3 regions of the Pseudoalteromonas sp. BMB genome follow, and region 1 is predicted to be linked to each of the others. Evidence: predicted binding sites of a transcription regulator. Region 1 holds the regulator's gene; each other region holds the start of a gene.

What was found. The regulator sigma-54, encoded in region 1, starts transcription at its own class of promoters, with help from an activator protein. The targets are predictions, from matches to a motif close to GTTGGCACGNNNNTNGNNT.
Region 2: BB427_RS01415 (FimV/HubP family polar landmark protein) is a predicted target of sigma-54. The motif match lies at 1,314-1,332, and genes of this name have one in related genera.
Region 3: BB427_RS01635 (flagellar basal body rod protein FlgF) is a predicted target of sigma-54. The motif match lies at 8,786-8,804, and genes of this name have one in related genera.

The regions. Positions count from the first base shown of each region.
Region 1 covers NZ_MBQA01000105.1:33,335-43,558, forward strand. The annotation lists gene kdsC (3-deoxy-manno-octulosonate-8-phosphatase KdsC) at 1-166, shown strand, start outside; gene lptC (LPS export ABC transporter periplasmic protein LptC) at 163-717, shown strand; gene lptA (lipopolysaccharide transport periplasmic protein LptA) at 707-1,249, shown strand; gene lptB (LPS export ABC transporter ATP-binding protein) at 1,249-1,974, shown strand; gene BB427_RS07665 (RNA polymerase factor sigma-54) at 2,021-3,520, shown strand; gene hpf (ribosome hibernation promoting factor) at 3,550-3,837, shown strand; gene ptsN (PTS IIA-like nitrogen regulatory protein PtsN) at 3,839-4,297, shown strand; gene rapZ (RNase adapter RapZ) at 4,290-5,156, shown strand; gene BB427_RS07685 (HPr family phosphocarrier protein) at 5,157-5,426, shown strand; gene mgtE (magnesium transporter) at 5,949-7,307, shown strand; gene pmbA (metalloprotease PmbA) at 7,369-8,718, opposite strand; gene yjgA (ribosome biogenesis factor YjgA) at 8,855-9,373, shown strand; gene tldD (metalloprotease TldD) at 9,465-10,224, opposite strand, start outside.
Region 2 covers NZ_MBQA01000013.1:26,469-36,692, reverse strand. The annotation lists gene BB427_RS01415 (FimV/HubP family polar landmark protein) at 1-1,253, opposite strand, end outside; gene BB427_RS01410 (aspartate-semialdehyde dehydrogenase) at 1,540-2,556, opposite strand; gene BB427_RS01405 (4-phosphoerythronate dehydrogenase) at 2,594-3,718, opposite strand; gene BB427_RS01400 (DUF6419 family natural product biosynthesis protein) at 3,802-4,122, opposite strand; gene fadE (acyl-CoA dehydrogenase FadE) at 4,656-7,109, shown strand; gene BB427_RS01390 (DUF5916 domain-containing protein) at 7,393-9,651, opposite strand; gene BB427_RS01385 (winged helix-turn-helix domain-containing protein) at 9,802-10,224, shown strand, end outside.
Region 3 covers NZ_MBQA01000013.1:74,913-85,136, forward strand. The annotation lists gene BB427_RS01580 (flagellar assembly protein T N-terminal domain-containing protein) at 49-1,245, opposite strand; gene BB427_RS01585 (LPP20 family lipoprotein) at 1,451-1,927, shown strand; gene flgN (flagellar protein FlgN) at 2,002-2,430, opposite strand; gene flgM (flagellar biosynthesis anti-sigma factor FlgM) at 2,423-2,746, opposite strand; gene flgA (flagellar basal body P-ring formation chaperone FlgA) at 2,819-3,526, opposite strand; gene BB427_RS01605 (chemotaxis protein CheV) at 3,667-4,599, shown strand; gene BB427_RS01610 (CheR family methyltransferase) at 4,615-5,448, shown strand; gene flgB (flagellar basal body rod protein FlgB) at 5,730-6,140, shown strand; gene flgC (flagellar basal body rod protein FlgC) at 6,143-6,574, shown strand; gene BB427_RS01625 (flagellar hook assembly protein FlgD) at 6,592-7,275, shown strand; gene flgE (flagellar hook protein FlgE) at 7,317-8,717, shown strand; gene BB427_RS01635 (flagellar basal body rod protein FlgF) at 8,841-9,605, shown strand; gene flgG (flagellar basal-body rod protein FlgG) at 9,622-10,224, shown strand, end outside.

The DNA of each region.
Region 1 (10,224 bases):
GCAAGTCGGTTTTGCCGTTGCCGTCAATGATGCACATCCTCTTGTTAAACATATCGCCCATTACACGACCTTGATGCCTGGTGGTTTTGGTGCCGTGAGAGAACTGACTGATCTTCTAATGCTCAGCCAAAATCACTTATTGACTTCCAAAGGATCAAGTACATGACCGTATTACGTGTCATCTTACTCATTGTTTTCGCTTCTCTAATGGTATGGATGTGGTCGCCCATGTTGAATCCATCAGAGGCGGACTCAGCAAAAGAAGATGAACCGTTAGCTAAGCCCGATTATGTTGCAACCACGCTTCAGCAAACGACCTATAGTGAAAATGGCTTATTAAACTATCAGGTAACTGCTGATAAGATGGAGTTGTATCAAGATCTTGGCTTTAGTCACTTTGAAAAGCCTATTTTCACCTTATATAACGGTGAGCAGAATTGGCAAATAAGTGCATTAGAAGCAACACTGTACGAAAACAATACCTTGATATTAGAAGGCAATGTGCTGGCAAAGAATTTAACGCCTAACGCCATGATCACCGATATCAATGCCGATAATGTAAGAGTTGAAATTAAGCAAAAATTGATGAAATCGGAACACCCTGTCGTTATCACAGGTCCTAGTCTTAGGATCACGGGTAAAGGGCTGCATGCGGATCTACAAAAGCAAGTGATCGAACTCATCAACCACACAAAGACAATTTATTATGACCAGTAAAATCATTAACAAACTAGTTTTCATCGGCTTGCTTGCAAGTTCTACTCTAGCAATTGCTGCAGAACAAAATGAAGTCATTATTGATGCTGGCCGTCAGCAAGCTCAACTGCAAAGCAACATCGGTATTTTTGAACAAAATGTTGTTATTATTCATGGCAACAGAAAAATAAATGCCGATCGCCTAGAAGTCCACCGCCGCGCGGAGCTTGGTACTAACAAGCAACTACTTGTTGCAACTGGCAGCCCTGCTATTTTCAGCGAACGTCAACCTGATGGTAATTTGCTAGAAGCCAAAGCAAACGAAATTCGTTACGACGTTGCAAAAGGCACCTTAGTCATTTCTGGCGATGCGGAAATCAATCAAACTGGGCAAAAAATCAATGCGCAAGTCATCACCTATGACATTGAAAAGCAATTGATCAGTGCTGAGCGCTCAGACCAAGAAGATTCTCGGGTAAGAACCATCCTTGTTCCTGTTGATGACAAAAAAGACGCAAAAGATAAAAAAGCGCAGGAAGAAGGTAACAATTAATGAGCGAGCTCAAAGCAACTGGTCTAGCAAAGAGTTATAAAGGTCGTGAAGTCGTCAAAAATGTTGGCTTAAGTGTTAAGGCTGGCAGCATTGTAGGCTTATTAGGACCAAATGGTGCAGGTAAAACCACTACGTTCTACATGATTGTAGGGTTAGTACCAAGCGACAAAGGTTTTATTCAGATTGATGATGAAGATATCACTTTGCTACCGATGCACAGCCGCGCGCGACTTGGTATTGGCTATCTACCGCAAGAGTCTTCAATCTTTAGAAAACTCACGGTCTATCAAAATTTGATGGCGATTTTAGAAACTCGAAAAGACTTATCTAAAGTTGAGAGAGAAGCTGAACTAAACGAGTTACTGGACGAATTTAATATTCAACACATTCGTGACTCACAGGGCATGGCATTATCGGGAGGCGAAAGAAGACGCGTAGAAATTGCTCGCGCTTTAGCCGCTAATCCTAAGTTTATCCTGTTAGATGAACCTTTTGCTGGTGTTGATCCTATTTCGGTGTTAGATATAAAGACAATCATAGAGCACCTAAAAAATCGCGGTATCGGTGTGCTAATCACCGATCATAACGTTAGAGAAACACTGGACGTATGTGAAAAAGCCTACATCGTTTCACATGGTGAGTTAATCGCTGCAGGCACGCCAGAACATGTTTTGGCAGATCAAACCGTAAGAGATGTCTACCTAGGCGAACAATTCAAGCTATAGTTAAGACGTAGTATTAATAACTGTTAAAAAGGATTGTTAGAGATACATGAGGCAATCATTACAGCTGCGCATGGGGCAGCAACTTACAATGACTCCGCAACTGCAACAAGCCATTCGCTTGCTGCAGCTCAGTACATTGGATCTGCAACAAGAAATACAAGAAGCATTAGACAGCAATCCATTGTTGGAAGTGGAAGAAGGTGATAATACTGACGGCGAAAACGCTGACCAACACAGCCAAGAAAAGAGTAGTGCTGACGACAATCAAGATTCAAGCGATGAAGCGCAGGTTAGTGACTATGAGATAGACTCAGATACCGCCATGAGCAAAGACACTGTCAGTGATGACCTTGCCATGGATGTCACTTGGGATGAATATATGAGCGCAGCACCCGCTGCAAGTTCAGGCCCACTTCCCGATGACGATAATGTTTATCAAGGGGAAACCTCTGAATCTCTCCACGACTATCTCATGTGGCAACTTGAGCTGACACCATTTAGTCCAACAGATAGAGCGATTGCGATTGCGATTATTGAAGCAGTCGACCTGTCAGGCATTTTAACACTGTCTTGCGAAGACATTTTAGAAAGCATTAATGATGAAAGTAGCGAAGAGCCTATTGAGCTGGATGAAGTCGAAGCCGTACTCAAACGTATCCAACTTTTCGATCCTGTCGGTATCGCAGCGCGTAGTTTACAAGAGTGCTTGTGTATTCAGCTAAATCAATTCGCCCCAGATACGCCATGGATTACCGAAACGAAAATGATCCTGACAGAGCATATCGATTTGCTTGCCAGCCGTGACTATCGAACTTTGGCTAAGAAAACGCGCCTTAAAGAAGCCGATCTCAAAGAGGTCATGACGTTAATTCATAGCCTTAACCCAAAACCAGCGGCAAGCATTATTCATGAAGAGCCTGAATATGTGATCCCTGACGTATCAGTGAAAAAAGTAAAAGGTCGCTGGGTCGTAGAGCTAAATCCTGATGCTATGCCTAAAATAAGAGTAAACGACCATTACGCTGCGATGTCTAGAACGGCGAAATCCAGTACGGATAGTCAGTTTATTCGCTCACATTTACAAGAAGCAAAGTGGTTTATTAAAAGCTTAGAAAGCCGAAATGATACATTATTAAAAGTTACCAATTGCATTGTGCAACAACAACAGGCATTCTTTGAACATGGCCCCGAAGCAATGCGCCCTATGGTGCTAAATGATGTTGCTGAAATGGTTGAGATGCATGAGTCCACAATTTCCCGTGTGACAACACAAAAATACATGCATACACCTCGGGGAATATTTGAGCTGAAGTATTTCTTCTCTAGCCATGTAAGTACAGAAAATGGAGGTGAGTGCTCCTCTACAGCAATTAGAGCACTTATCAAAAAGCTGATAGCTGCAGAAAATACCGCGAAGCCATTGAGTGACAGCAAAATTGCAGATATCTTAGCTGAGCAAGGAATTAAGGTAGCGAGACGTACGATTGCAAAATATCGTGAATCCCTAGCCATTCCACCGTCAAATCAGCGTAAAAGCTTGATATAAGACGTAAAACCCAAGAAGGAAAAATGCTTATGCAACTAAATCTAACTGGTCGCCATGTAGAAATTACTGACTCATTAAGAGACTATGTCACCAACAAGTTTGCGAAGCTAGAAAGGCACTTTGATCATATCAATAACGTGCATGTGATCCTTGATGTCGAGAAGCTAGTACAAAAAGCAGAAGCAACATTACACGTAAACGGCGGCGAGCTATTTGCATCAACAGAGCATCAAGATATGTATGCCGCAATTGATGGCCTTATCGACAAGCTAGATCGTCAAGTTATTAAACACAAAGAGAAGCTCACTCGACACTAAGATGAAATTAAGTGAATTAGTGAACAAGGACTGCAGTAAAGCTGCGGTCCTTTTTAATAGCAAAAAACGTATTTTAGAATACATCAGCGAACTGGCCCATAGCCAAATTCCAAATACCAGTCAGCATGCTATCTTGGACGCCTTAATGGCGCGAGAGAAATTAGGCAGCACAGGGATCGGTAAAGGCATTGCCATTCCCCATGGTCGACTTGAAGGTTTGGATAAAATCCTTGCAATGGTGCTTGTCAGCGAGCAAGGGATCCAGTTTGAAGCCATAGATAAGCAGCCTGTCGATATTTTTGTCGCGTTCATCGTACCCGAAGGTGACAATCAACAGCACCTGAAGACCTTAGCGGCGATTGCTGATACACTCAAAGACAAGTCTTTTTGCAAAATGCTTAGACAAGCAAAAAGTGACGATGAGTTATATGCTGTGATCCAAGGTGAACTTGATGAGTGATGAAGAAAAAGGACTCGAGCTTATCATTATCAGTGGCCGCTCAGGCTCTGGTAAATCTGTAGCGCTTCGAGTATTGGAAGACTTAGGCTACTATTGTGTAGATAACATTCCGGTCAATTTACTGCCGTCTTTAGTCCGCAGTGTTTCGGACAATTATAATAAAATTGCAGTCAGTATTGATGTTAGAAACTTGCCTAAAGAACAGGACGAGTTTAATGACATTCTTGAATACTTACCTGGCTTTGCCAAACCTACCCTGTTTTATTTAGACAGTGACGATCAAACCCTGATAAAACGCTTCTCAGAAACACGCCGTTTGCACCCTCTTTCACTGCATAATCTTCCATTAGATGTTGCGATAAAGAAAGAACGGGAATTGTTAGACGTGTTGATCACTCGCGCCGATTTTCTCATTGATACTACAGGCCTGAGCGTTCATCAACTTGCAGAAGATATCCGCGAAAAAATCTTAGGTAAAAAAGACAAACAACTCATTATTACCTTTGAATCTTTCGGCTTTAAACACGGCATCCCAAAACAAGCGGATTACGTTTTTGATGCGCGCTTTTTGCCCAACCCACATTGGGAGCCTGAGCTTAAGCCACTAACTGGCCTAGATCAGCCAGTCAAAGACTATTTGTCGAGTCACAGCATAGTGCAAAAGTTTACTTGGCAGATCCAAACCTTTGTACAAACTTGGTTACCACACTTAGAGCGTAACAATCGCAGCTATCTAACGATCGCGATAGGATGTACTGGTGGGCAGCATCGCTCGGTATACTTAGCGCAAACCATTGGTGAGCGTTTTGCTAAAACCCATCCCAACGTCAAAATTCGCCACCGTGAGCAAGAGGGTTAAATGTTAGAAGATACGTTTTTAATTCAGAACAAGCTTGGTCTGCACGCTCGAGCAGCGACGGTTCTTGCACAATTAGCAACCCAATTTGATGCCGAAGTGACCTTATATCAAGGAGACAAAAGCGCAGCTGCTGACAGCGTACTAGCGCTGTTGTTACTTGAAAGCAGCCAAGGGAAAGAAGTCCGAGTGGTTTGTGAAGGTCCTGATGCTCAGTATGCACTAGACGCCATTGGCGGACTAATAGAAAATAAATTTAATGAATCCGAGTAACTTGGGCTACTAGCACCAAAATAGCACTAAGGTCTGATTCATTTATTCCCTGCTAATCTCCCCCTCCGTAACCAGACTGGCCTAATACCAATTAGTCTTAATACTTGCTCAATTTGAAGGAGCAAATCTGACGCTAACTGTGTTAAAAATTTTTCATTTAGAACAACTAAATAGCAAAATTTTCGCCGTGTTATCGACAAGATTTTCTCGCCTCAAAATAGATCACTTAATTAAGCGAATTGGTATAATAAGTCTCTCATAATTAAGCGTAAACCTTGGTAGTTCTCAATAAACTGAGTTACACTGTAATACCAATTTAGGTTTCTTTCGTGCAGTAAAGCGAGTTGCCGAGAAAATCCTACTTTATCGTTGCGTACACCTTTAACGTGTATTAACGGTAGCAACCCACCAGCAGAAACAACACGAATAAAATTCAAATTAAGAAATTGGTTTCTGCGATAAAGTAAATGAATTAGGTTAACTAAATCACGTTAGCCAACATTATTATCAAAAAGGATGCCTATGCCTGAAGTATTTGAACAAGACTACACACTGGAACAACTCCAAAAGGTAACTAAAGCCTTAAACAGTGGTCAGTTTGTTCAAGTTAGGCGTATGCTCGCAGAAACAGCTCCTTGTGACACAGCACTGCTTTTAGAATCATCTCCTCATAAAGTTCGCTCTATGCTGTGGCAGCTCGTTGACCCAGATATCCAAGGGGATGTCTTAGAGGAACTGTCAGAGGACGTAAGACTTGGGATCATCGCCCAGATGGAGCCGGAGCTAATTGCTGCCGCTACAGAAGACATGGACGACGATGACCTTGGTGATGTCCTAAGAAGCCTGCCTGATACCGTCTACCAAGACGTTATCGGTGCGATGGATAGCCAAGATAGAGAACGTGCGACACAAGCCTTGTCCTACAAGGAACACTCGGCCGGTGCGCTAATGAGCACTGACACGGTCACTATTCGACCCGATGTTACCTTAGAAGTTGTATTTAGATATCTACGTCTTAAAGGCGAATTGCCAGACGGTACGGACGAGTTGTATGTAGTTGATAAAGATAACTGCTTTTTAGGCACGCTGCCTGTCAATACCTTATTAACTAAGTCTCCTGACAGTATGGTTCGAGACTTGATGGATGAAGATAAGGAAACGATCCCTATCTCCATGGATGAGTCTGAAGTGGCGCAGCTTTTTGAGCGTCATAACTGGATCTCGGCTCCTGTAGTTGACGATAACGCTCATTTGCTTGGTCGTGTCACCATTGATGACGTTGTTGACGTCATCCGTGAAGATGCTGAGCACAGCTTGTTAAGTATGGCAGGTCTTGAAGATGAAGAAGACACCTTTGCGCCAGTTCTAAAAAGTAGCCAGCGCCGCTCTATTTGGCTTGGGATTAACCTGTTAACCGCATTGATGGCAGCGTTTGTTGCAAGCTTCTTCGAAGGTACTCTGGATATTTTACCTATTCTCGCAGTGTTAAATGGCATAGTACCAAGTATGGGTGGCGTTGCCGGTAGCCAAACGCTAACCCTAGTGATTCGTGGTATTGCCCTTGGTCATATTAACCAGACTAACCAAAAGTTTTTAATGGGTAAAGAGCTGGCGATCGGCGCCTTAAACGGCGTGCTGTGGTCTGTCTTGATCGCTGGGGTTATTGCTGTATGGCAATGGGACTTCACACTCGGTGCAGTTATTGCCTTCGCAATGTTTATGAACTTAGTCGCAGCAGGTATCGCGGGTGCCAGTATTCCAATTATGCTAAAGAGAATGAATATCGACCCAGCACTAGCTGGTAGTGTGGTACTAACAACGGTTACCGATATTGTCGGGATTTTTGCATTCCTTGGCACCGCAACTTGGTTATTAGTGTAACAGTGTCGAAATGGCGGGAAATGCTGGTCAAAACCAGCATTTCTTGAGCTGATGAAGGGAGTTATTCGCCCGCTATTTGCATATTATTGAGTAGTATAGAGCCGGTTTGTACTGCGCCTCGGCATTCAATATCACCGCCAACGCCTTCAATCCCAATAAACATATCTTTTAAATTACCAGCGATAGTAATTTCACTTACAGGATATTGAAGCTCACCATTTTCAACCCAAAAGCCAGCTGCTCCCCTTGAGTAATCACCAGTTACCGTATTAACACCTTGTCCCATTAGTTCAGTGACTAATAAGCCAGTGCCCATCGACGCAAGTAGGCTGGTTAAATCGTCGTGTGTTGGTTTTACTAACCAGTTATGGATCCCACCTGCGTGACCTGTCGCTTGCATATTCATTCTGCGCGCGGCATAGCTTGCCAATAAGTAAGTATTAAGCACGCCATCTGTGATAATTTCACGATCGATGGTTTTTACACCTTCGCTATCGAAAGGACTCGAAGCAAGCCCTCTTAGTAAATGAGGCTTCTCTTCAATATTTACGCAGCGATTAAAAATCTGTGTGTCTAAAGAGTCCAACAAGAAGCTAGACTTCCGATATAGCGCGCCGCCACCAATACCTGACACTAAGTGCCCAAATAAGCTGTTCGCGATATCCGCTCGAAAAATAACAGGCACTTTACGTGTTGATACCTTACGACTGCCTAATTTTTCCAGCGTTGATTGCGCGGCTTCTAAACCAACTTCTTCAGGGGATTTTAGCTCTGTGTGCACGCGAGATAACGTATATGCAGAGTCCCGTTGCATTTGCTCACCTTCTTTACCAATCACCATAGTGCTCAAGCTGTGTCTGGTACGTGGGAACCCTGCTATTAAGCCATGGCTATTGCCATATACACGGATCCCTTGGTGGCTCGATAAGCTCGTGCCATCAGAATTGACGATTCGAGGGTCGAATTCTAACGCGGCTTTTTCCGCAGCAATACATTGCTCAATGGCTTCATCGGGAGAAACTTGCCAAGGATGGAAAAGATCTAAATCTGCTGGTGACATCTCTAGCAAGGCTTTATCCGCCACACCATTACAGGGGTCATCCGAGGTAAATCGAGCAATATCTACGGCTTTTTCAACCACTGAGCGCAGGGCTTCAGGACTCAAATCCGCGGTTGATGCTGAGCCTTTATGATTACCCACATACACGCTGATACCAAGACCACCATCTTGATTAAACTCAATGGTTTCAACCTCTCCCATTCGTGTACTTACAGACAGACCTGAGGTGCTAGACATCGCCGCTTCTGCCGAGGTTGCACCTAGTTTTTTAGCATGCGCTAACACATCGGCAACTGCATTTTTCACATCATCAATTTGATTATATATAGGGTGTTGTTGAGGTTGAGTCATAGATACCTTATCCGCTCGCTCGTCTAACTAAAACATATTAGTTAATATGCTATCACAGCTACTAACTATTGTAGTGATCAATTGTGGTATACTCTAATGTTAGAGACCTTAATATTTACTAGTATAGACAAGACCAATGGCTAAACACGAGCAAACGACCGAAGAAGAGATTATTTACGTTTCAAAAAGCGAGCTTAAGCGCGAGGCGCTAGAGTTGCATGAACTAGGCTGTGAAATTGCAGGGCTTGCCAAGAAGCAGCGTGAGAAGTTACCTCTAACGGACGAGCTTAAAGAGGCCATGACTGTTGCGGATAGGATCCGTGCTAAAACAGATGCTTACCGTCGTCATATGAACTACATTGCCAAGACATTGCGTAGTACTCCAAATGTCGAAGAGATTCAGGCTGCGATGGATTTGATGCTAAATAAGAACAATAAAGCAGACGTATTGCTGAACAAGATTGAGCTTATTCGCGATGAAGTGATTGCCAAAGGAGATAGCAAGATTAATGAGCTATTGGATAAGTATCCTGAACTTGAGCGTCAAAAAATGCGCCAGATGGCGCGCCAAGCAAGTAAAGAAGTAAAAGCCGAGAAGCCAGGCAAAGCCTACAAAGAGCTGTTTCAGTATTTAAAAGAAGCAATTATGCCGTAACGCTATATTGTGCTCTGATACAATACAAAAAGGCGCTGATGCGCCTTTTTGCTTATTACTTTTTGCTTATCAATAGTTTGCGTAGGTAGTATTACGCTGTACCACCGACAGTAATTTCGTCAATCTTCAAACTCGGTTGACCGACTCCCACAGGGACGCTTTGACCATCTTTACCACATACTCCAACGCCTTTATCAAGCGCAAGGTCACTACCTACCATAGAGACCTTTTTCATCACCTCTGGACCATTACCAATAAGCGTTGCGCCTTTAATGGGTTGGGTTATCTTGCCATTCTCAATTAAGTAGGCTTCAGATGCTGAGAATACAAATTTGCCGGAGGTAATATCCACTTGACCACCGCCAAAGTTACTAGCAAAAATGCCTTTATCTACGCTACGAATGATCTCTTCTTGACTGTGCTCACCCGCAAGCATGTAGGTATTTGTCATTCTCGGCATCGGTAAATGGGCATAAGACTCACGACGCGCATTACCTGTAGGCGCCACGCCCATTAAGCTCGCGTTTTGCTTGTCTTGCATATAGCCTTTCAAAATACCGTTTTCAATCAGTACGTTGTATGCCGCTGGCGTACCTTCATCGTCCACATTCAAAGAGCCGCGACGGTCGGCTATCGTGCCATCATCCACCACAGTACAAAGACTCGAAGCGACTTGTTCACCTATTTTGCCACTGAATGCAGAGGCACCTTTACGATTAAAATCACCTTCTAGGCCATGTCCAACAGCTTCGTGTAACAAAACGCCCGGCCAACCAGAACCGAGCACCACAGGCATCGCACCTGCTGGTGCATCAATGGCTTCAAGATTCACACGTGCTTGGCGCACTGCT
Region 2 (10,224 bases), on a different contig from region 1:
TCGCTGTCACTTAAAATATCTTGGCCATCATCAACATCAAGCGAAACTTCATCAACAGCCTCGTCAAAGCTCTGTTGCATAAAGTCTTCGTCATGGTCATCATCAAACGAAATATCTTCGTTTAGTAAGCTATCCAATTCATCTTGATCTAACGTATCACTTCCTTCATCGAAGTCGTCATCAAGTGAGTCAAAGGTAATCTCATCGTCTTCAGGTAAGATATCGTCATCTAACTGTACGCTTGCGCCCAGTGCGTCTTCATCGTCGCCCATTCCGATATCAAGTGGGTCTGGCTCAGGGTCAAATGCAGTTGCAGCGGTTGCAGCTCCCGCCGCCGCAGTGCCTGCAGCCACCGATGGTGTTTGCGGAAGAAAATCGTCGTCATCTGTCGACGCTTGAGATTGGTTTCTTCGGCGTAGGTACATTACTAATCCAGCAATTGCCAGTAGCGCTGGTAATGTGGCAAGTAATGCAATGCCAGCTGGTGAGCTAAAGAATGTGCTTAATTCGCTACTTTCTTGCGCTTTTGCCTGAGCCGCCTGCTGGTCAATCATTTCATTTTGCAAGTCAATAACAGCCTTGAGCTGTTGCTGGATTTCGCTGTCTTTACCAAGTTGGGTACGAACCGTTTGAAGTTCAGTAGAAATAGCACCGAGCTGCTGTTTTAATTTATTGTTTTCGGATAGGATTTCTTCAACATTACGCACCGAGGATTTGAACTCTTTTTGTAAGTCCATCAGGCGCATGTCCTGTTCCATCTTTAAAGAGCGCAGTTGATTAGTCAGGTCTTCTTTTGCTTCTTCTACATCGACTTTACGAGCTTGTGTAACCTTTTTTTCAGCTTCGTTTATTGCATTTGGATTCAATAATCCCTTACGTTTCATTTCCCAAAGTTTGTCATCTTGATCTGACTTCTGCTTTGCCAACTCAGGGTTTACACTGCGAATTTCATTGATGGTAGGAATACGTAAATACGCCCCATCCTGCATATGGTTGAGGTTTTTATCTAGAAATGAATTAGGATTTTTATCGTAAAGCGCCTTCATCACCTGATAAATGGTGACCGAGTCATCTGGTCGCACTTTTTGTGCTATACGCCACAATGTATCCGTGGGTCTGATAGGCCCTATTGACCGACCTTGAGCCCCATAATCAACCCCTTTAGGGCCTTTTAGCACTACCCCCTCTTGGGTATATACTGGTGTGGCAATCAGTGCGAATACAAAGATACTAAATAAGGCTAAACCGCGCATGCCGATCCTTTACTCAAATGTTTAACACCCGTTAAACGACATTTTATTATTATGGCTTTGAAGCAAGCTCTATTCCAAATGCAAACTATAAACCAGATATGTTGGAATATCCATTGCAACGTATTGAAAGTTAACATGGTTATAATGCTTTTTACTGATTTTGGAATAGTTGATATAGGTGAAGAATAGTCAAGTATTTGACCTAACGGCAAACTTCTTGGCAGAAGTTTGCCGTTATATCGCAAAGTAAGCAAATTTTTGCTTACTTTGCGATATCAATGGGTACTTATAGATAGCTTTCTATCAGGGCTTCTGCAATTTGGATGCTATTTGTTGCTGCACCTTTTCTGGTGTTGTCTGATACCACCCATAAGTTTAAGCCCAATGGATGTGAAATATCTTGCCTTACACGACCCACATAAACGGTATCGTTACCACTTGCATCACTTACCGGTGTTGGGTAGTCGTTTTCGTCTTCAATTAACTCAACACCCGGCGCATCAGCAAGTAACTGCTTAACATGTTCAAGATCATAAGGCATGCGCGTTTCAAGATGAATGGCTTCAGCATGACCAAAAAACACAGGAACGCGAACCGCAGTCGGGTTCACTAAAACACTTGAGTCGCCCAAGATTTTTTGCGTTTCCCACACCATCTTCATTTCTTCTTTGGTGTAACCATTTTCTTGGAACGCATCAATTTGAGGAATAACGTTAAAAGCGATTTGTTTGCTAAACACTTCGTTTTCCATCGGTCTTGCATTCATTAAGTTTGCAGTTTGCTTAGCCAACTCATCTACCGCTTCTTTACCTGCACCAGATACCGCTTGATAAGTTGAGACATTAATTCTGTCAATGCCATAGGCATCATAAATTGGTTTAAGTGCCACTAGCATTTGGATTGTAGAGCAGTTTGGGTTAGCAATGATGTTACGGTTTCTAAAATCTGCAAGACTGTCTTTATTCACCTCAGGAACCACTAATGGAATATCAAAGTCGTATCTAAAATGTGAGGTGTTATCTATCACAATGCAGCCAGCTTCAGCGGCGATTGGTGCATATTTCTCCGACACGGAACCACCCGCTGAAAACAAACCGATATGGGCATTAGAAAAATCAAACTCTTCAACATCCAGAACTTCGATCTTTTCACCCATAAAGTCAATTTCTTCACCCGCGCTTCGGCTACTCGCCAGTGGGTACAATGTGTCTACAGGAAATTTTCGTTCCGCTAGTAATTCGATAATTTGCTTGCCAACAAGACCTGTTGCGCCAAGTACCGCAACATTATATTTTTGCGACATTATTTTTCCTCATTCTGTAATATACCAACCACAACACTTAACTCTTGTGCTCAGAAAAGCCAAGTTGGTAAAGCTTTGCACTGATTGGTGAGTCATTATTGACTGCAATTGTACTAAATTCTCGACGCACGGGATATGCTTTACGCAAGGTATCAAAGCCCAATGTGTTTAGCTGTTTTCTCATGATGCCATCATCACGACGAATGTCATAAACAAGATGCGCTAAATTGATAATATCCTGCTCGTTGGCTGTGCTTTGCAACTGGCAGCCTGTGACGCTTGGCTTAGGGAGAAAATCACTAATCGTTATGCAGGCTGGTAAATCGAACTCTCGGCATACAGCTTCGTATAACATTTGCGTGCCTCGTGCCTTGCCTTCTAGCGTATGGCCGGCAATATGTACAGAGGCAAAACGAGTATATTGCAATAATGGCAGCAAAATATTCGGCTCATTTTCCCAAACGTCTAAGATCAGCTCAAGCGCTTGCCCATCCTCTACAGCGCGCAAAAGCGCTTGATTATCGATAACATCTCCACGGCTTGCATTGATTATCACCGTGCCCGGCTTTAATGCCGCTATCCGCGATGCATCAAGTAAATGAACCGTTTTATGCGGGCCCTGCTTAACTAATGGAACGTGAAATGTCACGATATCCGCGCGAGCCAATGCTTCATCTAAGGCTATATGTGAACCCAATGTCCCTGCTTGCTGCCTGACTGGGTCACACAATAATATCGTAAGACCAAGCCCTTTAAGCTTTGATGCTAAACACGCGCCAATATTACCAACACCAATGATGGCAATCGTTTTATCTTTAAGTGCCGTGGAGGTTTCTTGTGCATATGCAAGTAGAGCGCTTATCACGTACTCGGCAACAGCTATCGCATTACAGCCTGGTGCGCTGCTGAACGAGATATTGGCGCTGGCCAATAATGAGGTATCAATATGATCAATCCCTATTGTCGCAGTCCCCACAAACTTCAGCTTATCGGCTTGTGCTAACAGGGCCTCATTGACTTTGGTGACTGAGCGAGTCAACAGAATATCGACGTTTTTCAGCTCGTCAGGTTGAAGGTTACGGCCATCAAACCGAGTTACCTCACCAATTTCGCAGAAGAATGACTCAACTAAGGGCATATTTTGATCGGCTAATATTCGCATGCGGGTTTCCTGTCACCTATTGTCTCGAGTACTCAGGCGATAACACATCGCCTGAGTCGAGTTTAACATGGCAAGGTAGGCGACTAATAATAAAACCTTTTATTTTGTGTCACCGCTTTATTGCAACCAAAGGCTATTGCAAAAAACATCACACAGCATACAAAAACGACCGCCCCCTTGAGACTTAACCAACCACCTGAATCAAGCAAAGGACAAAACGTCATGGCCAACACGTTAATACAACACAATAATAAAGCCCAACGGGTATAAGCTCGGTAGCCAAGTAATGCGGCAAACAAACTGCTAAAAACATTAAAAATTACCGCTTCAGGAAAGAGATGGAAGGCCGACAACATGGCCGCAAAGGCTAAAATAGTGACTAGATAAAAAATACTCTGCTGCATCTTGTTTCTCCTTAACATGGACAGCAATATCAACCGCTACACTAGGTCGTGGCGGTAAATCCTAACTCACATAGCTACCAAGAAAATGGACTGCATTTGCTACTCCTTAGCAATTCTTAAAGCACCATTTTATCGCTATGCTTAACCCAATTGTAGAAACATTAACGTGTATTTCAATGCAAATTAGACATGAAGTTTTGGCAATTATAATGCACATATTAGGCACTTCGCTGAAAGAAAATTCATGTGCAGTTTCGCCACATTGCACTATGTTCATTACACTTAAATATCGTTCAGTAATTAATAACGTTGAAAATCTTCTTAGGTTGTAGATGGGGTTTAGTCAAAGTAACCTTCAAATTAACAACAAGAGAGGCATGAGTCATTTAACACTCCGATTCAGTACAAAACGTAAATAATATGTCACAACAAGGCATCAACTAATTCGCCCAGAAGGTATGAAGACGCTTGAAATATCAGCGTTAACCAGCTAGTCTAACTGGGTGGTCAGACCTCTTATAAGGAAGAACAACATGACACTTATATTTGTTCTCGCGTTGTTAGCCTTGCTCAGCGCAGCAAGCTATCATCGCGCAAGCTGGAATACCGCTCTAGGTATTGCAGCAGTTACAATGCTAGTTGGCACCTTTGCTGGTGCATTTGGCATTATTTCTTGGTTAATTTTCTTAGCGATTGTTATTCCGCTTTCAGTAACGAACCTGCGTCAGCAGTACATCGTGGCTCCAGCATTTAAAGCGTTCAAAAAAGTTACGCCGACAATGTCAGAAACCGAAAAGTCAGCGATTGATGCAGGTACAACTTGGTGGGAAGCCGATCTATTTTGTGGTAACCCAAACTGGGATAAACTTCATCAGTTTCCAAAGCCACGCTTGAGCGTTGAAGAGCAAGCGTTTTTGGATGGTCCGGTGGAAGAAGTGTGTGCCATGCTTAACGACTGGGAAGCAACACACGAGCTGACTGACTTACCGCAAGACGTGTGGCAATACTTAAAAGACAACAAGTTCTTTGCGATGATCATCAAAAAGCAATACGGCGGTCTAGAGTTTTCAGCTTACGCGCAATCTTGTGTACTACAAAAGCTTACCAGTAAATCAACTTTACTTTCGTCTATTGTGGGCGTACCTAACTCGTTAGGCCCAGGTGAACTACTTCAGCACTACGGTACTGACGAGCAAAAAGAACACTACTTACCTCGCCTCGCCGTGGGTGATGAAATCCCTTGTTTTGCATTAACGTCACCAGAAGCGGGCTCTGATGCTTCATCGATCCCTGATTTTGGTGTGGTATGTAAAGGCGAATGGGAAGGTGAAGAAGTATTAGGTATTAGCCTAACGTGGAACAAACGTTATATCACTTTAGCACCTGTTGCGACTGTACTTGGTCTGGCGTTTAAGATGCGCGACCCGGACGGTCTATTAGGTGATAAAGAAGAGCTAGGTATTACTTGTGCGCTTATTCCTACAAACACGCCTGGCGTAAAAATTGGCCGCCGTCATTTCCCACTGAATGTGCCATTCCAAAATGGCCCTACCCAAGGCGAAAACGTGTTTGTACCACTCGACTTCATTATCGGTGGCGCGAAAATGGCAGGACAAGGCTGGCGCATGCTGGTTGAGTGTTTGTCGGTTGGTCGTGTTATTACGCTACCTTCAAACTCTGCTGGTGGTATTAAATCCCTTGCAGTTGCAAGTGGCGCATACAGTCGCATTCGTCGCCAGTTCAAACTTCCTATCGGTAAGATGGAAGGGATTGAAGAGGCACTAGCGAAACTTGGTGGCTATGCGTATAGTTCTGATGCTGCGGTGACTATGTCAACTGGCGCGGTAGATTTAGGTGAAAAGCCTTCGGTTGTTTCTGCCATTTTGAAGTACCACTTAACCGAACAAATGCGTGCTTCAACCATCCATGCCATGGATATTCATGGTGGTAAAGGGATTTGCCTAGGTCCAAACAACTACGTTGGCCGTGGTTACCAAGGTGCACCAATTGCAATTACGGTAGAAGGTGCAAACATCCTAACCCGTAACATGATCATCTATGGTCAAGGCGCTATTCGTTGTCATCCATTTGTACTAGCAGAACTTGAGGCTTGCTCTATCAAAGATAAACAAGAAGCGCTTGATAGCTTCGATAAATCCTTGATGGGTCACATCGGTTTCACTATGTCGAACTTGGTAAGAACTAAGTGGTTAGCCCTAACCGGTGCACGTTTCACCAAAGTACCATTTAACGATGAAACTGCGGTTTATTATCGTAATGCCGCTCGTTACAGTGCATCATTGGCATTAATGTCTGATATTTGTATGGCTGTATTTGGTGGCTCACTTAAGCGTAAAGAGCGTATTTCTGCACGTTTAGGCGACTTATTAAGCTACCTTTATCTGGTTTCTGCAACGCTTAAGCGCTATAACGATGAAGGTCGTCGTAAAGAAGACCTTCCGTTTGTGCAATGGTCTTGTCAAGAGCACCTGTACCTTTGTCAACGTGCCCTTGCTGACTTAATCAACAACATGCCTTCTGCTGCATTACGTGGCCTGTTGAAAGTGGTTCTGTTCCCATTTGGTCGTCCGGTTCGTAAACCAACTGACAAAATGGAGCACAAGCTTGCTCAGCTACTTCAAGTACCTAGCGAAACGCGTGATCGCCTTGCAACACACATCTACTTAAAAGATGAGCCTCTGTGCTTGCTTGGTAAGCAAGAGCAAACGCTAAAAGACATTCTTGCCGTAGAGCCGTTATTTGAAAAGGTATGCCGTGGTACTGGTAAAAAGTTACCGTTTATGCAACTTGATAAAGTAGCAGCAATGGGACTTGAAGCAGGTGTACTGAGCGAAGACGAAGCAGCTAAATTGACTGCCGTTGAAGCAAAACGTCTTGCCGTTATCAACGTTGATGACTTTGACCCTGAAGAGTTACTTGCCGGTAAAGCAAGAACCAAGGAATCAAGTAAAGCAGACGCAGCATAACTATTTTTGTTTAGGTAGTGTGATCCATACTACCATAGCAATTAGCGTGGATATAAAGGTCAGAATTTTCTGACCTTTTTTCTTGGCAGGTTATACCAATTTGACTTAATACTTGCTCAATTTGAAGGAATAAATCTGACGCTAACAGCGTTAAAAATTTCTTATTTAGAACAACTAAATAACAAAATTTTTGCCTGGTTATCGACAAGATTTTCTCGCCTCAAAATAGACCACTTAATTAAGAAAATTGGTACTAGAGCCGGGGGAACACAGCTCTAGTGATTTAAAATAAATATCGCACTTTAAACGTCACTAAGTCTTGCACTGGTTGCTGCCATAAATCAGCGACACTACCAAACCAGTCTCTGCGCCCGACTTGCGACTTTTCAAGTGTCGAAAAGTTTGCACCTCCTCGTTGATACACTAAAAAAATGTCTGAATATGCACCCATGCGATAACGCAGTTTTAGCTGGCTTGCTAAGCGCCTGTCGTCAAAACTGGTGTCACCATGAATTTCGCGAAGCTCGCCATTGGTAATTTGATAAATCGTCTTACTTTGCGCTTCAAGTATCGTCCACTGTAGCGAACCACTGAGTTCAAGGTTGTCGGTGATCCGACCGTTAAATTCCAACTTATTGGAAAACTCATCTCTGTCGAATTCACTCAAGCGATTTTGCCCGTTCGCCATCAGCCAGCCATCACCGCTTCTAAAGAAATTACTCAACTTAAGGTTCCAGTTGTAGTGTGGCATCCAAGTCAAATCCACGGCGTATTGCTGTGCTGAGCCTGATATTCCTTCTTGGTCAAGCTCTATACTCGCAGCCCAAGAAAAATCCCCCACATAAGGGCTTTGATAAAAGACCCGAGACTCTACACGGCTGGGCATCTCAAACACTTCTGTGCCTCGCCCTAAGTTGTCTTGTTTACCAGTAGTGTAATAATCTAGCCCGAGGTTGAGCTGACCACCATTTGCCAACAAAAACTGCGCTAAATATGCTTGTCTGGCCGCTAAACCAGTTCCTGCATTATTTTGCTCATGCCTAAGTGTGAGTGACTGCTTTAATCTGGTAAACCAGCTGTCTTTTGGGTGCATCGCGTATTCACCATAAAGCTCGCTCACCTGCCAGTCATTGCGTTTCATATAGCCGAGATCACGGTTATCAAATTCGTCATCCACAGCAAAGTAGCGCGCAGCGAACTTCGTCTGTAAAGAAAGTTGATACTCCGCGTCTAGCGATACACCTTGACCTGTAGCACTTTGCTTTTGTGTTTCTACCTCAGTTTGTAATAGCGCGCCTTTGAAAGACCAAGTATCACTACGATACTGTCCATCAAGGGCATAACTCATGGCATCGCGCTCAAGAAACGGTCGGTCTGTTTTGGTCGCAAGTACACCGGCCTGCCAATCTTGCGTGCGATAATTAGCTCTTGCTGCAAAAAACTGTTTACCAATATCGTCCGAAAAGTCCGACTCAGACACAGCAAAAGTACCAAATTGCACCGACTTTCCTTTATGTACAAATCGTAGCGCCGCATCTATGGGAGTGATTGCACGTGCACCATCATCACTTGATGCCCCTATACGACGAGTATGAATAAGCTTAGTGCTCTCAAGTGCAGCAACTTCAAAAAGGCTGATATCTTGGGTGAAAAATGGACGTTTATCGGTGCGAAGCGTTTCCACGGCCGAATAATTCACATCAACATCATCGATATCCACCTGACCAAAGTCAGGATTCACGGCAAGACTCACCTTCTGATGATGAGAAGGCTTGTAAAACAAATCAAAGCCAACATCGGACTGATGCTGGCGCTCGGAAGGCGAAGTGCTTAGAGGTGCAAATTGAACCTGATGCGCAAAGTAAGGCACAAATGCCAATTGAGAATGCGCGGGGATCTGTGCTGCGATCTTTGGCATAGTCAGGAAGAAATCGCTATTTGCTGTTGTATCCTCATGGTTTGCATAGATAAAATTACTTTTAAGTTCATACAACTGTACCGAAACCCCAATCTTTGTAAGCCCCAGCTCATCTCCTGGCTGAAACGACACGGTATGCCAAGGGATCAATAATTCCGTGGTCCAATACGTATCGTCAATATGATTGGCATAGTGCCAATCCCCATCCCAATCGTAATCCACGTTTAAGCTTGGGGTTACAACACCATCTTGCGAGCCGCCACCTAATGTCACCGAAAATTGATATGCACTACTACCGTCGCCTGAAAAGTCCACAACGACCCGATTGAAGTCAGCTTGCATAAAGCGGTCATGAATATTGAATTGTCGCTTGCGCTCGGCTTTATTCTGGAAGTTTTTAATACCAATATAAACGCCGTCGGCGGTTGCAAAGGCTTTTGCGGTAATTTTGTCATTGGCAGATGCCAAAGTTACAGGCACAACCTGAACAAATTGTTCAAAGTGCGTAGCAGAACCCCACTGCGCTTCATTCAACTTACCATCAACCACGATAGGTTCCGCAAGTACAGCGCCTGCCATCATGGGATAACTTAAACCGAGCCAAAATTTATTGCTTTTATTCATACATACTTTCCTCAGAGTTATGCCTGCTATTGCAACAAACTTTGCCGTAAAAAGTTCTTAACTTTTTCTGAAGAAAGCTGACTTAACCTTTATAAACATTGACTTAATCTTAAGAAACGCTAACGTTATGGGAACAATTGGGTTTGATTATTGAAATTGGTACTCGGCGTGCAGGCACAGGAAGTAGAGATGGTTTGTTTTGGACATTGGCAGTTTGATCTCCAGCAAGATTGCCTAACACATAGGCAAAGCCAAGAAACCGTAAAACTTGAGCCACAAATGGCAAGGTTACTCGCGCTTTTTATTGAGCATCATAACGAAGTGCTTGAGAAATATTGGCTTACCGAGCAGCTGTGGCAACACGCGGTTGTCGAACCCAATAGCCTTTATCAGCTTCTGACTAAACTGCGAAAAGTGCTCGGGGACGACCCTAAAAACCCAATTTACATCAAAACCATCCCAAAGCGGGGCTATCGCTTTATCGCGCCACTAGAAAGACATGAAATAGCGCCTCGTCATACGGCAAAACCAGTCAAAGTAATCGCCAAGTCCCGTATTTTTTCACTCAGTGCC
Region 3 (10,224 bases), on a different contig from region 1:
TGTAAAGTCATCGAAAATCTTGCCTTTTGCTACAGGAAGGCTCAGCACTTACAGTTCAAACTCATTTTCATTTTCTATTTGAATTTCAACCAAATCATTAATTTGCACATTGTGAAGTGGGCGATTGCTGATATTTACTGCAATGGCGTTTTGCGCATTCACTTGGATCACTTGCAGTTTATTGATGGTTTTAATTTGATGCATAAACACTTTACCATCGACATTAGTCAGCGGATTGCTATGCGCTACGTTAAGGATCTGGCCATTCTCTAAGCCATGCATACGGCCTAAATTAATTACGACTTGTTCATCATCGATATGTAGGATTTTGCCATTGGTTGGTAAGCAGGCGACCGCTGCGTTTAAATCAGTTGCGATTTGTGTCAGCGTGGTTTGGATCTCATCAGCATAATCTGTCTGCCAAAAGCGCTCACTGTACACATCGATTAATCTGGTTTTCTTAAACGGCCATACGCCTTGAGTGGCATATTGTTTTTGCCACACCCTTTCATGAGAAAGTGCATCAAACAGCGCAAAGTCTACCTTGAAGCTTCTTAAGTATTTATCGCTTTGCCAAAATGCGAGGTCACTATTAAGTTTATCGACACTAGCAATATCAGTAATTTGACTCAGTAGTACAAATTGGCTGTTGGTATTTGCTGTAATGGTCTCGATTAGCTGCTCATTATAATCAAAACGTTGACTGAAAAAGCGGCTAACATCTAGGGTCTGTGCAAAATAGGGAACGGGTTCTAAGCTCGACTTTTGTTCAGTCATTGTTTGATATAGGCGCTCGCTCACGGCTTTATTTATGTCAAAAATTTGACCTAAAGTTGCTTGATGTTTATTTTTTAGCTGGCTTTGTGTGACTGCAACCTGTTTATTGTAAGCACTGGTTGGGCACTGAGTACTTTGTGGGGTAATATCGATATGCAATGTTACTTGCCATGAGTCACCGACTTTTGCTTCAGCAATCACGTTGGCGCTTTGGATTTCGGCATTTGAGCGGATCTTAAGTTGATCTTGGGTGAGCACACCATCGGTGACGGTTTGTACACTACTCACAGAAGCACCAGAAAACAGCAATGCTTGTGTGATGGCGTCGTTTACGGCCTTTCTTTTGGCTTTTTGATGATCGCCATTTTTAACGTCAGCCATGCCGGTCACTTCAAACCATTCGGCATAAGCTGGATTAGTTAAGGTGATGCACAACAGTGATAGACTGATCGTGAATTGCTTTTTCATGTTTAAATGCCCAGATCAAAAACTACTCTTTAACTCAGCAATACCTGTGCCAAATTTTGGCAAGGTTCGTGCATAATCATAGATCATGAAAGTTAATTTTTATTTATTGCCAATACTCGATGAAACCACAACAACCCTTGCGAGACCACGATGCTGGGGAAGTGTTAAATTTTGATTGGTATTTATTGTAGCGGAGTGTGGTGAAATGCGTATCACTAATTCTATCAGTGCAGTTGTTATGGTTTGTTCGCTAGCGGGACTCAGTGGCTGTTCAAGCCTCGTTGACAAGCACATTGAATATGAAACGGTGCAACCGGAAACCTTTCCTGTTTTACGGGCAGTGGGGTACGCGCCTTTGAGTGCTCAGCCGGGTAAAACTGCGGGTGAGAAGCAGCTGATGGCCATTAAAGTCTCAAAATTAGAAGCCTATCGAGAATTGGCTGAGCAACTCTATGGCCAGAATTTGACATCCACTATTACGGTAAAAGGTGCTATTGCCCAAAACGACGGCCTTAAGAGCCAAGTAAATGGACTCGTACGAGGAGCTAAGGTGCTGAAAAGTTACGCTGTTGGTGATACTTACGCGACGGAATTAGAGCTTGATATGAAACGCGTTTATGATTTGTATATTACTCAAGTCAAGCCGCAGAAAATTAAGAAGATATCTTACAGCTTTAAGTAAGCACCCATCGCATGTTGCTTACTTAATGCGCTTCACTTCGGTTGTTCTTCAAAACTAAAATATGGCTGGCGTGGCTACGCCTTTAGATTACGTACTAACTCACTGTCGCTACTTTTCACACTACCATCCTGACCATATGTAATCGAAGTTGGTGCGCCAATTAAGATCCCTTTTAGTTCACGTGTGCTTACATTGGCCTGATGAGCCGTTTTAGCATTGATTTCATTTTTGGTTTGGCACTCACTGAGTAATGCTCGCACTTTAGCGACGAGCGGGGCTACTTCATTGTGTTCAAAGACGTGAGACTCAGTTTTTGACAATTCATTGTCGAGCTTTTGCAGTTTTGAAATGAGAGTTAGCTTTTCACGAGCGATTTCTTTTAAATTGTCGCCACGTCGGGACGCAAGCTCGTCAAGCTCACGCGCTAGAAGCTGGGTCATCGCTTCTAGCGTCGAGATTTGTTCTGAAAGTTTGTGGTGGCAAAGCCGAACCAAATCATCCATATATTTCGAACTCAAATGCAGCTATGTTTTTGGCGAGTTTTTCCGCGTCAACTTGATACTTGCCTTCTGCTATCGCTTTTTTCAGTTCTTCGACTTTCTTGTCGTCAAAGCCTGATGATTGCTGCGCTTTTTCGTTGACTGTTTTCAGCTGTTGCGCTTGTGGAGTCAGACTGACTGAATCCGCCGCTGCTTTCGGTATAGCTGGTGATTTAACTGATGCGCTATTGGCATCATTTCTTTGCAATTCAGCTTTCTGTTGCTTAACATTATTAGCAACGGATGTAGACTGATTCTGACCGTTAACTTGATTAACCATGATTGTAGACCCAATAAAATTATACTCTCAGCCTTGTTATCGGCGTTTAGTAGTATTACTTTAGCAAATTTTTTATAAATTCACCTCTACTGTTTCCACTTCTATTACTCTAGCACGTAAGGTTTTGCCAGAGCGAGAGTTTTTAATATTAATAAGTTCACCACGGTTGCCATCTTGCTGTGCTTCTCCTTGAGTTTTGATCACGAGTCCACCTGATTTAGCAATAATCGTCACAGTATCGCCTTTGCAGACCATGCAAATATGGGCTTGGGTAAAGGCTTGGCCCTCTCTTATATTACGTTTGCTGCGACTGCCTATTAGTATCGACTTATCTTCTATATAAGAAACTCTGCGAAAACGTTTTGGCTGATACTCTATTTTTACATCTTCATCTTGAATAACACGGCCTTTTTCTAACATGGTTGCGCTAACTAATATGGGGAAGAGGTGATCGATACGTACGTGGACGTATTGAGTCCAGCTGAGGGTATCGTTGCATCTAATTTGAACTGTCACTTGAGTATCAAAAGGCGGAGCCATCGCTGTACTATATTGCAACGGCGATTGACAATCCCGTGCTGGAATTCTTGAATCAAGTGGTATAGCAGTCAGTGACAGCTGACTATCGGGATCTTGCTCTACATTCGGTTCAACAAATTCTATTGCGTTTTGTTCTAAAGTTTTGTTGTCATATTGCTGACAATAACCATAGTCAACGCCTATAAAATAAGCGAACAAACAAAAAAACTGAATGTAATGGGTTTTTTTTAACAAACTCATGATGTTTCGACTATGCTTATGGGGTGAAACAAGGTATAAAGATTCTGCTTTAATAACTGCACCTAATCAAGGGTGGTAAACCATATCAGAGTCGAAGCAAAGATCGTTCCGATTAGCGGTTTATACAGTAGGAGATTGAAATGGCAGGTATTTTAGACTCGGTTAACCAACGTACACAGTTGGTTGGACAAAACCGTCTCGAGCTATTACTTTTTCGACTTCAAGGTCGACAGCGCTTCGGCATTAATGTTTTCAAAGTCCGAGAAGTGCTTCAATGTCCAGCATTGACAAGCATGCCCAAGTCAAACCCGCTTATCCGAGGGGTTGCTCATATTCGAGGCCAAACTATATCCGTAATTGATATGTCACTTGCGGTAGGTGGACCTCCTATTCAAGATATTCGTAACTGTTTTATTGTGATTGCAGAATACAACCGTTCAGTTCAAGGTTTTCTAGTCAGTGCAGTAGAACGCATTGTGAATATGAACTGGGAAAAAATAATGCCCCCGCCATCTGGGGCAGGTCGTTATTCCTATTTGACAGCGGTTACAGAAATTGAAAACGAGCTAGTTGAAATATTAGACGTAGAAAAGATCCTCAATGAAATTTGCCCAATCAACACAGAAGTCAGTGCCGACATTGTCTCTGATGGTGAAATGCAAAAAGATTTAGGCGAACGTATTGTCTTTATCGCTGATGACTCCGCAGTTGCTCGTAATCAGGTCAAACGTGCATTGGAGCCATTAGGTGTTCAGACTGAACTTGCTAAGAACGGCAAAGAAGCACTTATCAGGCTTCGTGAAATTGCGGAAATGGACTGTCAAAATAATGTCACTGAGCGAGTCGGGCTATTAATTTCTGACGTTGAAATGCCGGAAATGGATGGTTATACGCTAACGGCTGAAATAAAAGCTGATCCAAAATTAGCGCCATTGCATGTGATACTCCATACTTCACTGAGTGGTGTATTTAATCAGGCCATGATTGAGAAAGTTGGCGCTGATGATTTTATTGCTAAGTTTAACCCAGATGAATTAGCTTCAGCGGTTAAAAAATGGGTTCATTGTGATTAAAGCTGGTGGTAGCACTTGGAAAATAAGCATTTAGAGCAAAAAGAGTACGATCAATTTAGAACCTTTTTGGAGCAACAGTGCGGTATTGTACTGGGTGACAATAAATTGTACTTGGTCAAAAGCCGACTCGCTCCTCTGATGGCTCGCTTTGGTGTGGAAACACTTTCGTCCTTAGTAGCTAAAACACTCAGTCCCCATGAGCGGCAATTGCGTGCCGCTGTGGTGGATGCGATGACAACGAATGAAACACTTTGGTTTAGGGATAGTTATCCGTTCGAGCTAATTAAATCGAAAATCTTACCAGAGTTTAAAGACTTGAGACGCCCAGTTAAGATTTGGTCGGCGGCAAGTTCATCAGGACAAGAGCCATATTCAATCGCGATGTCTGCGAGTGAGTATGTGAGTAAAAGCCCTGGCGCGCTGAAAATGGGTGTGCAGATCGTCGGTACAGACATTTCTAACACCATGCTGGATATGTGTAAGAATGCTGAATATGACGCGCTAGCGTTGGCGCGAGGGTTGTCGCCTGAGCGTAGAAAGAAGTTCTTTATGGATAGTGGCAATGGAATGGCTAAGGTTGTTGAACCGATCCGTAAAATGGTCAGTTTTAGACATTTAAACCTGCTAGATTCTTATGCATTGATGGGTAAGTTTGATGTAATTTTCTGCCGTAACGTCCTGATCTACTTTTCACCGGAAGTGAAAGCCAAAATCATTTCGCAATTTGCTCAGTCGTTAAATCCTAATGGTTATTTGTTTTTAGGTGCGTCAGAATCGATGGCGGGTTTAAGTGACGACTTTAATATGATCCGTTGTAATCCTGGTATTATCTATCAGAAAAAGACTTAATATTCACATATAGCGGCAGGGACGTTCGCTATAAATAGGTATTGAATATTTGTACTCAGTCGCAGTTCCAGTATCTACACTAATTAACCTTGGATTTTCTAAGTTCAACCGCTGACTCTTCAGACGCTTCCTCTTATTTATTTCACTCCTCAATATTGGCTCAAGTTTAATTATTCCAAAAAACACAATGTAACACATTGAAATTTAATGAATAAATCTTTTTTTAAAACTGGCCTAAAGGTTGCTTTGTCATACCTGAGTCAATTTTTTGGAGTCAGATAATGGCAATTAGTTTCGATAAAGCGTTGGGTATACATCAGCATACGATGCTGCTGCGCTCACAGCGCGCTGAAATTCTAGCAAGCAATATCGCAAACGCAGACACTCCAGGATACAAAGCTAAAGATATTGACTTTGCTAGTGCTTTAAAAGCGGCAAAGACAATGCAAAGAAGCGGCAATGATATGGTTAGAACAGATGCAAAACACCTCACTGGTGGTACCAAAATGAGTAACTCGTCTGAACTATATCGTTCGCCAAATCAAGCAGATACAGGTGATGGTAACTCAGTTGATATACAAGTGGAACGAAACTTGTATGTACAGAATGCATTAGAGTACCAAGCCAGTTTGCAATTTCTTGGTGGTAAGTTCAGTAGCCTTAAAAAGGCACTCGGCGGACAAGGGGCATAATTATGAGTTTATATAACGTTTTCGATATTGCGGGTTCAGGAATGAGCGCACAGAATGTGCGACTTAATACCACCGCAAGTAATATCTCGAACGCAAACTCAGTGAGCTCTAGTCAGGATACTGTGTATCGCGCTAGACACCCTGTATTTGCCGCTGAACTTTCCAAAGCTGCAGCTTCCCAGAACAATGTTGCGGGATCTTCAGTTGGAGTAAAAGTCTTAGGTGTGGTTGAGAGCGACAAGCCGCTTCAAGTTGAATACAACCCAAACCACCCAAGTGCTGACGCAAATGGCTACATTTATAAACCGAATGTGAATGTGGTAGAGGAGATGGCAAACATGATTTCTGCTTCTCGCTCTTACCAAACCAATGTTCAAGTTGCAGACGCTGCAAAGCAAATGCTTAGTAAAACATTGCAACTAGGCCAGCGCTAAATTGGGAGTAACAGCTGATGAGTAATAATGTAAATGCCACTTCTTCAACGGGTGTAGATTCACTCTACTGGGATAGGCAAAAACAGGCCGAGGAGAAAAAGCCCAGAGATGAGCTATCGCAAGAAGATTTCTTCTCGCTGCTTACTCAACAGCTCTCTTTCCAAGATCCAAGTAAGCCTGCGGACAACGATCAGATGATCGCGCAGATGACTAGTTTTACCATGGCTGAGGGGATCTCGAAGCTAAATGAGAATTTTGACTCGTTAGCTGCATCAATGACTTCTAACTCAGCGCTTCAAGCATCAACGCTGATTGGTAAAAAAGCATTACTCGAATCAACGACGTTAGAACATGGTGATGATGCACTTACAAAGGGCTCGGTGATTGTCCAAGAGCCTGTGCAGAATTTATCTGTGGGTATTTATGACGAATCTGGAGCGATTGTCAAGACGCTTGAGTTTGGTGAGCAAAGTGTAGGCGCTGTGCGTTTTGAGTGGGATGGTAAGAATAAAGATGGCGAGATGATGCCCCCTGGTGAATATACCATAAAAGCGGAAGGCATGATTGAAGGTGAATATCAGACTTTACCTTCGGCCACATTTAGAAATATTGACAGTGTTAATGTTAATGGTGCTAACGGCATCGTCATTAATACCAAAGAAGGCGCGGTGCGCTTAACTGATATTGCTGAAATAGCATAGTAGTTTTAAAGAATTAACCTTAAGAACTTAGAGGTGAGAGTATGAGTTTCAATATAGCACTGACAGGTATTGCCGCCGCGCAAAAAGACTTGGACGTAACAGCAAATAACATTGCTAACGTGAACACGACGGGTTTTAAAGAGTCTCGTGCAGAATTTGCTGATGTTTACGCGTCTTCGGTTTTTAGCTCTGGCAAAACGAAAAATGGTGATGGTGTACAAACTACCATGGTAGCGCAGCAGTTTCACCAAGGGTCATTAAAGTTCACGCAAAACTCGCTAGACTTGGCGATTGAGGGCGAAGGCTATTTTGCCATGTCAAACTCTCTTCAGTCTCAGGATTTTACGTATTCTCGAGCTGGTGCATTTAAACTAAATAAAGACAACTTTATCGTGAATGCAAAAGGTGACTACTTGCAAGGCTTCCCTGTTGATCCATCAACAGGTGATACGACGTCTTTGAGTCTAAGTACCACATCGCCAATTCAAATTCCAGATGCATCAGGGTCTCCTCGAGCAACGTCGCAAATCTATACTTCGTTTAATCTAGATGCAACGGCGCAGCCACCTACGATTGCATTCGATCCTACGCAAAGTGCATCGTATAACTCAAGAACGGCAATTACGGTATATGACTCATTGGGTGAATCGCACACGTTACAACTGTTCTTTAGAAAAACAGCGGATAATCAATGGTCAACTTATGCAACAATGGACGATAAGCCATTTAACCACAATGCGCAGCAAATTGACCCAACCGCTACGCCAGCAGTGCCATACACTCCAGTAAGCGTATTTCGTTTTGATGCAAGTGGTATTCCTTCACAAACAGCGGATGATCCATCAGCTTCACCACTGACATTTAGCAATAATACGGGTACGACGTTTAACCCGCTTAGCCTTGCAGGTCCTCAAGATGCGACGGATCCAACTATTGGTATGTCAAACTTGTTAGAAAACGGCGCAACCTTCCCGAATGATATTGTTGTTAACTGGCGTGATGAAGCAAACACGGCTCAGAAGTTACCGACACAATATTCATCAGGTCGATTTGAAGTGAAAGCGCTGGAACAAGATGGTGCAACCGTAGGTCGATTAGCTGGTATTGATATTGGTACTGATGGCAAAGTAGTGGCCTCATACACTAACGGTGACTCGACTTTCCTAGGGCAAGTCGCGCTCGTACGCTTCCCGAATTCTCAAGGCCTCCAAGCGATTGGTAATACTGAGTGGAAGAAAAGCCTATCTTCTGGCGAGCCACTTGCAGGCGAACCAAACACAGGTACGCTTGGTGGTATTAGTTCATCTGCGTTAGAGCAATCGAACGTCAACCTCACAAACGAGTTAGTTGATCTTATCAGCGCTCAACGTAACTTCCAAGCGAACTCTCGAGCGCTTGAGGTTAACTCAACATTACAACAAAATATATTACAGATCCGATAATATATTATGCCCTCCAAAGGCTGCTACAAAGGCAGCCTTTTTTATGCCCGTCAAAAACATCTCATCACTTTGGCACTGTGTTTGCATTAACTAGATTAAGTTTGAATTTTATAGGTCATCGTCATGGATAAAATGGTGTATATCGCAATGTCAGGCGCTAAGCAGAGCTTACGCGGTGTGGCACTCAAAGCGAATAACCTTGCTAATGCCAACACGACTGGCTTCAAAGCAGATTTTGCTCAAGCGCGTTCAATGCAGGCATTCGGAGAAGGGTTACCCTCTCGGGTTTTTGCTATGCAAGAACGTCCTGGTACGAATATGACCGGTGGTGCAATCGTTGAAACTGGTCGTGAGCTTGATATTGCAGTAGATGATAAGTCGTGGATCAGCGTCGTTGACGCCTCGGGCGAAGAAGCTTACACCAAAGTCGGTACGCTTAACATTCGTAATGACGGTGCGTTAGTCACAGCCCACGGGCGTCAACTTATTGGCGAAGGTGGACCTATTGTCTTACCTATCCCCGTTGATAAAGTGGTGTTTAGTGACGATGGCTCTATTCAAGTGCGTCCACAAGGCGCCCCTGCCAACTTTCTTGAAGTGGTTGATAGGCTGAAAATTATTGAAGCAGATAATAGCAAGCTACAAAAGGGCAATGACGGCCTGTATAGACCAAAAGAAGATAAGCTAGAAGATGGGATCTGTGGCTTTTGTGAAATATCTCCAACTGCAAAAGTAATGAGTGGCTTCTTAGAGATGTCCAACGTCAATCCCGTTCATGAGATGGTGGATATGATCAACCATCAAAGACAATTTGAAATGCAAATTAAGCTGATGAAAACAGCTGAAGAAATAGATGAGCGACACACTTCGCTCCTACGCATAGTTTAAGAGTGAGGTAGAGATTATGAATCCAGCATTGTGGATAAGTAAAACAGGCTTAGATGCTCAGCAAACTGATATTTCAGTTATTTCGAACAACTTGGCGAACGCCAGTACCGTCGGCTACAAAAAGAGTCGGGCGATATTCGAAGACTTGCTGTATCAAAACATCAATCAACCAGGTGGCCGCAGCTCTCAGGATACAGAACTACCATCAGGCTTAATGCTTGGTGCAGGTGCCAAAGTGGTCGCTAACCAAAAGAATTTTTCTCAAGGTAATATGTTAAGTACCGAAAACTCTTTGGATTGGATGATCCAAGGTCCGGGCTTTTTTGAGATTCAGATGCCAGATGGCACAACTGCGTATTCAAGAAACGGTCAGTTCACGACGGATGAAGAGGGACGGATAGTTACTTCTGGTGCGGGTTTTCCTGTGTTACCAGAGATGAATGTGCCCGACGATGCACAGTCAATCACTATTTCTCAAGATGGCGAAGTATCAGTGCGCGTTGCAGGGCAAGCTGAAAACGTTGTCATTGGGCAATTGACGATCAGTGACTTTATTAATCCATCAGGTCTTGAGCCAATTGGTCAAAACCTGTACACAGAAACTGCGGTAAGTGGTGCA